2 regions of the Streptomyces sp. NPDC002825 genome follow, and region 2 is predicted to be linked to the other one. Evidence: predicted binding sites of a transcription regulator. Region 2 holds the regulator's gene; the other holds the start of a gene.
What was found. The regulator HspR, encoded in region 2, represses chaperone genes until heat shock. The targets are predictions, from matches to a motif close to TTGAGNNNNNNNNNCTCAA.
Positions count from the first base shown of each region.

Region 1 (4,173 bases), on a different contig from region 2:
CAGCCACTCGAGGCGTTCGTCCCGGTCACCGGGGCGGCGGCTCAACTCGTCGATGAGAGCCCAGAAGGCGTCGTCGTTCATGCGTACGAGCATGCCAGTCCCGACTGACATCCGGGTAACGAGATCCCGGCGCGCCGGAGCGGGGTGCCGGGACCGGCACCCCGCTCCGGCGGGTGGGGAGTTACGCGGCCACGTCCACCGGCACGACCGCCGGGGCGAGGGCGATCTCCAGGACCTGGCGGACGTCCGTCACCGGGTGGACCTCCAGCTTCTCCAGGATCTCGGCCGGGACGTCGTCCAGGTCGGCCTCGTTCCGCTTGGGGATCACGACCGTGGTGATGCCCGCCCGGTGCGCGGCGAGGAGCTTCTGCTTCACGCCGCCGATCGGCAGGACCCGGCCGGTGAGGGAGACCTCGCCGGTCATGGCCACGTCCGTGCGGACGAGCCGGCCGCTCAGCAGGGAGGCGAGGGCGGTCGTCATGGTGATGCCCGCGCTCGGCCCGTCCTTGGGCACCGCGCCCGCCGGGAAGTGGATGTGCACGCCGCGGTCCTTGAGGCCGGTGACGGGCAGTTCCAGCTCCGCGCCGTGCGAGCGGAGGAAGGAGAGCGCGATCTGCGCGGACTCCTTCATCACGTCGCCCAGCTGGCCGGTGAGGGTCAGACCGGCGGCGCCCGTCTCCGGGTCGGCGAGGGAGGCCTCGACGAAGAGGACGTCACCGCCCGCGCCGGTCACGGCGAGTCCGGTGGCGACACCGGGCACGGCCGTCCGCCGCTCCGCCGGGTCCTGGGCCGACTCCGGCACGTGGTGCGGCCGCCCGATGAGCTCCCGCAGGTCGTCCGGGCCGATGGTGAACGGCAGCTCGCGGTCGCCCAGTTCGTGCTGGGCCGCGACCTTGCGGAGCAGCCGGGCGATCGACCGCTCCAGGGTGCGGACGCCGGCCTCGCGGGTGTACTCGCCGGCCAGCTTCCGCAGTGCCGACTCCTCCAGGACGACCTCGCCGGACTCGAGACCGGCCCGCTCCAGCTGGCGCGGGAGCAGGTGGTCACGGGCGATGACGATCTTCTCGTCCTCCGTGTAGCCGTCGAGGCGCACGAGCTCCATGCGGTCGAGGAGCGCCTCGGGGATGGCTTCGAGGACGTTGGCCGTGGCCAGGAAGACGACGTCGGAGAGGTCGAGTTCGACCTCCAGGTAGTGGTCGCGGAAGGTGTGGTTCTGCGCCGGATCGAGGACTTCGAGGAGCGCCGCCGCGGGGTCGCCGCGGAAGTCGGAGCCGACCTTGTCGATCTCGTCGAGCAGGACCACCGGGTTCAGGGACCCGGCCTCCTTGATGGCGCGCACGATCCGGCCGGGCAGGGCGCCCACGTACGTACGCCGGTGTCCGCGGATCTCCGCCTCGTCCCGTACGCCGCCGAGGGCGACGCGCACGAACTTCCGGCCCATGGCGTGGGCGACGGACTCGCCGAGGGAGGTCTTGCCGACGCCGGGCGGGCCGACGAGGGCGAGGACGGCTCCGCCGCGGCGGCCGCCGACGACGCCGAGGCCGCGGTCGGAGCGCCGCTTGCGGACGGCCAGGTACTCGGTGATCCGTTCCTTCACGTCGTCGAGGCCGGCGTGCTCGGCGTCCAGGACGGCGCGGGCGCCGCGGATGTCGTAGCGGTCCTCGGTCCGCTCGTTCCAGGGCAGTTCGAGGACGGTGTCGAGCCAGGTGCGGATCCAGGAGCCCTCGGGGGACTGGTCGCTGGACCGCTCCAGCTTCTCGACCTCCTTGAGTGCGGCCTCGCGGACCTTCTCGGGCAGGTCGGCGGCCTCCACGCGGGCGCGGTAGTCGTCGGACTCCTCGCCCTCGGCCTCGCCGTTGAGTTCGCGGAGCTCCTTGCGGACGGCTTCGAGCTGGCGGCGGAGCAGGAACTCGCGCTGCTGCTTGTCGACGCCCTCCTGGACGTCCTTGGCGATGGTCTCGGCGACGTCCTGCTCGGCGAGGTGCTCGCGGAGCTGGGCGGTGGCCAGCTTGAGACGGGCGACCGGGTCGGCGGTCTCCAGGAGTTCGACCTTCTGCTCGACGCTGAGGAAGGGCGAGTAGCCGGAGTTGTCGGCGAGGGCGCCTACGCCGTCGATCTGCTGGACGCGGTCGACGACCTGCCAGGCGCCGCGCTTCTTGAGCCAGCTGGTGGCCAGCGCCTTGTACTCCTTGACCAGTTCGGTCACGGAGCCGGGCAACGGGTCGGGCAGGGCCTCCTCGACGGTGCTGCCCTCGACCCACAGGGCGGCGCCGGGGCCGGTGGTGCCGGCGCCGATGCGGACGCGGCCGAGGCCGCGGATGAGCGCGCCGGGATCGCCGTCGGACAGCCGCCCGACCTGCTCGACGATGCCCAGGACGCCGGTGCCGGCGTAGGTTCCGTCGACCCGCGGCACGAGCAGCACGCGGGGCTTGCCCGCTCCGGTGCGGGCTGCGGCCTGGGCGGCCTCGACGGCGGCCCGTACGTCGGTGTCGGACAGGTCCAGCGGCACCACCATTCCGGGCAGCACGACCTCGTCGTCGAGCGGCAGCACAGGCAGAGTGAGCGGCACGGACGCCATGGACTCAGAAGCCATGATCTCCCCTTCGGCAGTCAAGTTGAGCTATACGCACTCAATGCTTGTGAGCACGGGGATGTTCCCGGACGTTCGTTCGCTCTGAGCGATCACCGCCACACACGTCCACATGGAGCCGATGTAATGGCTCAATGGATATAGGAGCTATTACCGATGCCTGGGTGGCGGGGTGGACCGTCTCTCGGGGCACCCCGCTGGCCGTCCCCGAGCCCTGGGGCTACCGGATCGACGTCGGTCTGCCCCGGCACGTCGTGCGGCACGTGCTGCCCGCCCCCGACGCGGCCTCCGTCGGCGCGCTGTGCGCCCGGCTGACCGCGCCGTACAGCTGGCTCAAGGTGATGGCGGGCCCCGAGGAGGCGGCGGCGTGGATCACCGAGGGGTGGACGGTCCCCGACGACCCGGGCTTCATGATGGTCAAGCCGCTGGACCCGGGCGCCCGCCCCGCGCCGCCCGAGGGGTACGCCAGGACCACCGAGGTCGAGGACGGCGTCATCCGCGTCCGGATCCTCGCCCCCGACGGCACCCTCGCCGCGCGCGGCCAGATCGCCCCCACCGGCTCCACCGCCGTCGCCGACCAGATCGAGACGGACCCCGCGCACCGGCGCCGGGGCCTCGGGGCGAACGTCATGCGCACCCTGGAGGCCGCCGCCGCGCAGGCGGGCGCCGAGACCGGCGTGCTCGCCGCGACCACGGACGGCCTCGCGCTGTACGACTCGCTGGACTGGCGCTACCGGGGGCCGCTCACCGGGATCGTCCGGACGGGACCGGAGGGGGACTGACGGGACCGGTGGGCGACCGGGGGCCCGGGAGGGTCCCGTCCTGCGGTGCGACGGGGGAATCCTTCCCGTCCGGCTGCGCGCGGGGCCCCGGTCGGGGCATGCTCGATCCATGGTGCGAGGCGTACGGGGAAGGTGGACGTGGTGCGGGGCCCTGCTGCTCGCGGGGATCCTGGCCGGCGGCGTGAGCGGCTGCGGCCCCGGGACGCCGTCCGCACCCGGGTCGCCGTCGAGCGTCAGCGCGCCGACCCCGACGACGGAGCCGGGCACACCGGCGGCGGACCCGCAGCCGGGCGAGGTCCTCGTCGAGGTGGTCGTCAACGGCGGTCTCGCCGGCGTCCGCAACCAGCTCGTCGTCCACTACGACGGCAGCTGGACCAGCCGCTCCGGCACCAAGCCGCCCCGGACCGGCAAGCAGACCCCCGCCGAGGCGGCCGAACTGCGGGCGGCCCTGGAGGACCCCGCGTTCGCCCTGGTCCCGGAGCGCCCCACGGGCAGCCCGATCCCGGACGGCTTCCAGTACTACGTCACCTACCGCCACCGCCTGGTCGTCGCGGACGACCACGAGCGTCCGCCCGCCCTCGAGCGCGTCTTCGCCGCCCTTCCGGAGGGCGGTCCGCCGACGAACCCGTGAGCGGGAGGCCCCGTCACTCCGAGGGCGCCGCGATCTCCGCGTACCGGCGCCGGAGGTAGGCGCCCACCCGGGCCGGCATGTCCATCGAGGACGGGTCGAGGGCCCACTGGATCTGCAGGCCGTCCATCACGGCGAGGTGTTCCCGGGCGACGGCCAGGCAGTCGGTGTCG
Region 1 covers NZ_JBEOVH010000009.1:136,614-140,786, forward strand. The annotation lists gene ABT041_RS14795 (DUF4240 domain-containing protein) at 1-81, opposite strand, end outside; gene lon (endopeptidase La) at 182-2,593, opposite strand; gene ABT041_RS14805 (GNAT family N-acetyltransferase) at 2,725-3,372, shown strand; gene ABT041_RS14810 (hypothetical protein) at 3,482-4,003, shown strand; gene ABT041_RS14815 (TetR/AcrR family transcriptional regulator) at 4,017-4,173, opposite strand, start outside.
Region 1: the regulator HspR is predicted to act here: its motif matches at 2,616-2,634, upstream of lon (endopeptidase La).

Region 2 (4,173 bases):
GGACAAGGTTCCCGGTGACGTCAAGGCCGAGGTCGAGGCCGCGCTCGTCGAGCTGAAGGAGAAGCTCAAGGGCGAGGACACCGCCGAGATCCGCACCGCCACCGAGAAGGTCGCGGCCGTCTCGCAGAAGCTCGGCCAGGCGCTGTACGCCGACGCCCAGGCCGCCCAGGCCGCCGGCGGCGACGCGGGCCAGGCCCAGGCGCAGGACGACGACGTCGTCGACGCCGAGATCGTCGACGACGAGAAGCCGAAGGGTGGCCAGGCGTGACCGAGGAGACCCCGGGCTTCGAGGAGAAGCCCGACGTCCCCTCCGGCGCCACCCCTGACGACGCCGCCGAGGCCGTCGAGAACTCCACCGAGGAGGACTCGACGGCCCCGGCCGGGGACGCTACGGACGTAGCCCTGCTGGCGCAGCTGGACCAGGCCCGTACCGCGCTCACCGAGCGCACGGGCGACCTCCAGCGGCTCCAGGCCGAGTACCAGAACTACCGCCGCCGCGTGGAGCGGGACCGGGTCACGGTCAAGGAGATCGCCGTCGCGAGCCTCCTGTCCGAGCTGCTTCCCGTCCTCGACGACGTCGGCCGGGCCCGGGACCACGGCGAGCTCGTGGGCGGGTTCAAGTCGGTGGCCGAATCGCTGGAGACCGTCGTCGCCAAGATGGGTCTGCAGCAGTTCGGCAAGGAGGGCGAGCCCTTCGACCCGACGATCCACGAGGCCCTGATGCACTCGTACGCGCCGGACGTCACCGAGACGACCTGCGTGGCGATCCTGCAGCCGGGGTACCGGATCGGCGAGCGGACCATCCGGCCCGCCCGCGTGGCCGTCGCCGAGCCCCAGCCGGGGGCCCAGGGCAAGGCCGAGGACTCGGAAGACGCCAAGTCCGACAAGTCCGAGAAGGACAGCGAGTAACAGCCGTACCCGTGCGCGGGAGGAGGGACGTCGATGAGCACGAAGGACTTCGTCGAGAAGGACTACTACAAGGTTCTCGGCGTCCCCAAGGACGCCACCGAGGCCGAGATCAAGAAGGCGTACCGGAAGCTCGCCCGCGAGAACCATCCGGACGCCAACAAGGGTGACGCGAGCGCCGAGGCGCGCTTCAAGGAGATCTCCGAGGCGAACGACGTCCTCGGCGACCCCAAGAAGCGCAAGGAGTACGACGACGCCCGCGCCCTCTTCGGGAACGGCGGCTTCCGGGCCGGCGGCCCCGGAGGCGGCGGCTCGTTCAACTTCGACCTGGGCGACCTCTTCGGCGGCGCCCAGGGCGGAGCCGGCGGCTTCGGGGGCGGCGGCATCGGGGACGTCTTCGGCGGCCTGTTCAACCGCGGCGGGGGTGCGGGCGCCCGCACGCAGCCGCGGCGCGGCCAGGACATCGAGTCCGAGGTGACGCTCAGCTTCACCGAGGCCATCGAGGGCGCGACCGTACCGCTGCGGATGTCCAGCCAGCAGCCGTGCACGGCGTGCTCGGGCACCGGCGACAAGAACGGCACGCCCCGGGTGTGCCCGACCTGTGTCGGCACCGGGCAGGTCTCGCGCGGCGGCAGCGGCTCCTTCTCGCTGACGGACCCCTGCGTGGACTGCAAGGGCCGCGGCCTCATCGCCGAGAACCCCTGCGAGGTCTGCAAGGGCAGCGGCCGGGCCAAGTCCTCCCGCACCATGCAGGTCCGCATCCCCGCGGGCGTCAGCGACAACCAGAAGATCCGTCTCCGCGGCAAGGGAGCGCCGGGCGAGCGCGGCGGGCCCAACGGCGACCTGTACGTCGTCGTGCACGTCGACGCCCACCCGGTCTTCGGCCGCAAGGACGACAACCTCACCGTGACGGTGCCGGTCTCCTTCTCGGAGGCGGCGCTCGGCGGCGAGATCAAGGTGCCGACCCTCGGCGGCCCCGCGGTCACGCTCAAGCTGCCCGCGGGCACGCCGAACGGCCGGACCATGCGCGCCCGGGGCAAGGGCGCGGTCCGCAAGGACGGCACGCGCGGCGACCTCCTCGTGACGGTCGAGGTGGCGGTGCCGAAGGAGCTGGACGACAAGGCACGCGAGGCTCTGGAGACCTTCCGCGAGGCGACCGCCTCCGAGGACCCCCGGGCCGAGCTGTTCCAGGCCGCGAAGGGAGCGTGACCCGGTGGAAGGGCGCCGACGCAATCCGTACGAACTGACCGACGAGTCGCCGGTGTACGTCATCTCGGTGGCGGCCCAGCTCTCGGGCCTGCACCCGCAGACCCTCCGGCAGTACGACCGGCTCGGCCTGGTCTCCCCGGACCGCACGGCCGGACGGGGACGGCGCTACTCGGCCCGTGACATCGAGCTGCTCCGTCAGGTGCAGCAGCTGTCGCAGGACGAGGGCATCAACCTGGCCGGAATCAAGCGGATCATCGAACTGGAGAACCAGGTCGCGGCGCTCCAGGCACGTGTGTCCGAGCTGTCGGCGGCGGTCGAGGGCGCGGCGGCGACGCTGCGCCAGCGCGAGGCCCAGGTGCACGCCTCGTACCGCCGGGATCTGGTGCCGTACACCGACGTGCAGCAGGCGAGCGCCCTCGTGGTGTGGCGCCCGAAGCGCGGCGAGTAGCTCCCGTACGCGGCGCGAAGGCCCCCTCCACCGGTCGGTGGAGGGGGCCTTCGTCGTGTCCCGGACCGTTCAGCTGTCCCGTTCGAGGATCCCGGACTGGGCGATCAGATAGCCGAGCTGGGCCCGGCTCCCGCTGCCGAGGGCGGCGGCGAGCTTGGCGATGTGCGCCCGGCAGGTCCGCACGTTCATCCCGAGCCGGCGGGCGATGGCCTCGTCGACGTGCCCCTCGACGAGGAGCTTGGCGATGGAGCGCTGGACGCCGCCGATGCCGTCGGTCTTGATGTCGTACGGGATCTCCTCCCGTATCGGCACCGCCAGCTGCCAGAACTGGTCGAAGACGCCGCCGAGGTAGGCGACCAGGCCGGGGTGGCGCAGCTCCAGGGCGACCTGGCGGTCGCTGCGGGCCGGGATGAAGGCGACCTCGCGGTCGACGATGATCAGCCGGTCGATGATCTCTTCGAGGGTGCGGACCTGGACCTCGGGCCCGACGTGCTCCAGATAGGTGAGCGTGAGCTCGGTGTGGCGCGCGGTGTGCTGGTAGAGGGTGCGCATGCTGATGCCGCGGCCCAGGAGGGGTGAGACGCGGTCCAGGGCCTCGCTGAGGGCCTGGGCGGGGCGCCCGCCGCCCGGCTGGACGGTGAGGAGTTCGCTGCGGCAGTCGGCCACGACGCGGTCGAGGGTCGAGTTGATGCGGTCGATGCCCTCGAGGACGGTGATGGCGTGTGTGGTGGGTGAGTCGTGGGCGCTGATGGCCATGAACGGCTCGAAAGCGTCCGACAGGGCGACGGTGCGCCGCCGGCGGTCGAGTATCTCCCGCTCGATGGGCTGGAGCAGCTGGGCGAGGGCCGCGGAGGGCGGAACCGGCCGGAGCCACTGCGCGTCGTCGGGGTCGGGGTGGAGCAGCGAGAGGTCGAGGAGGCACGGTGCCTCGACCGCCTCTGACCGGGGTATTCGCCCGGTCCGCAGGGCGGCCGCGTACAGCTCGGAGCCCGCTTCGCACAGTTCGGCGTGCGAATGAGGGTGACCTGTTTCGTCCGCTTGTTTCCGCATATGTACACCCCCAGGCTCCTGCATCTCAGGAACATGATGCCTGGGTTTGGTGGTGCAGGCGCAGAGAGTAAGCCATCGTCTTACTCGCGGGGGTTGGAAACAGACGTTGCCTTCAAGTGAGGTTGCTCGGTGATGATGAAGAAGCTCATACGCGCGGCGGCCGGAGTCGCCTTCATCGCGGCCGCCACAGTGGGCGCGGTGGGAGTGACCCCGGATCCGGGCTGGCACTCGGAGCCGGCGCAGGTGCAGGCCGCTCAGCTCGACCCGGGCTGGCACCTCGCGGCACCCACGCTCGTCGATGACCCGGGCTGGAGCGTGGCCCCCGCGCAGGACCCCGGCTGGAGCTAGTCGGGCACATGAATGTTCCCGATGACCCCAGGTTCCGCAGGGAGATGGCCTCGGCCTATCGCTCCGGCTGGCACTTCGTCGATCTCGCCACGGCCATCCCCCACCGCGGCGACTCGCTGAAGGTCACGCTCTTCGGAGAGCCGATCGTCGTCGCCCGTGAACAGGACGAAGACGTCCGTGCGTACCGCTGTCTGCGCCGTCCCCGCGGCGCT
Region 2 covers NZ_JBEOVH010000001.1:235,796-239,968, forward strand. The annotation lists gene dnaK (molecular chaperone DnaK) at 1-268, shown strand, start outside; gene grpE (nucleotide exchange factor GrpE) at 265-909, shown strand; gene dnaJ (molecular chaperone DnaJ) at 943-2,115, shown strand; gene ABT041_RS01125 (heat shock protein transcriptional repressor HspR) at 2,120-2,563, shown strand; gene ABT041_RS01130 (helix-turn-helix transcriptional regulator) at 2,633-3,613, opposite strand; gene ABT041_RS01135 (hypothetical protein) at 3,746-3,961, shown strand; gene ABT041_RS01140 (Rieske (2Fe-2S) protein) at 3,970-4,173, shown strand, end outside.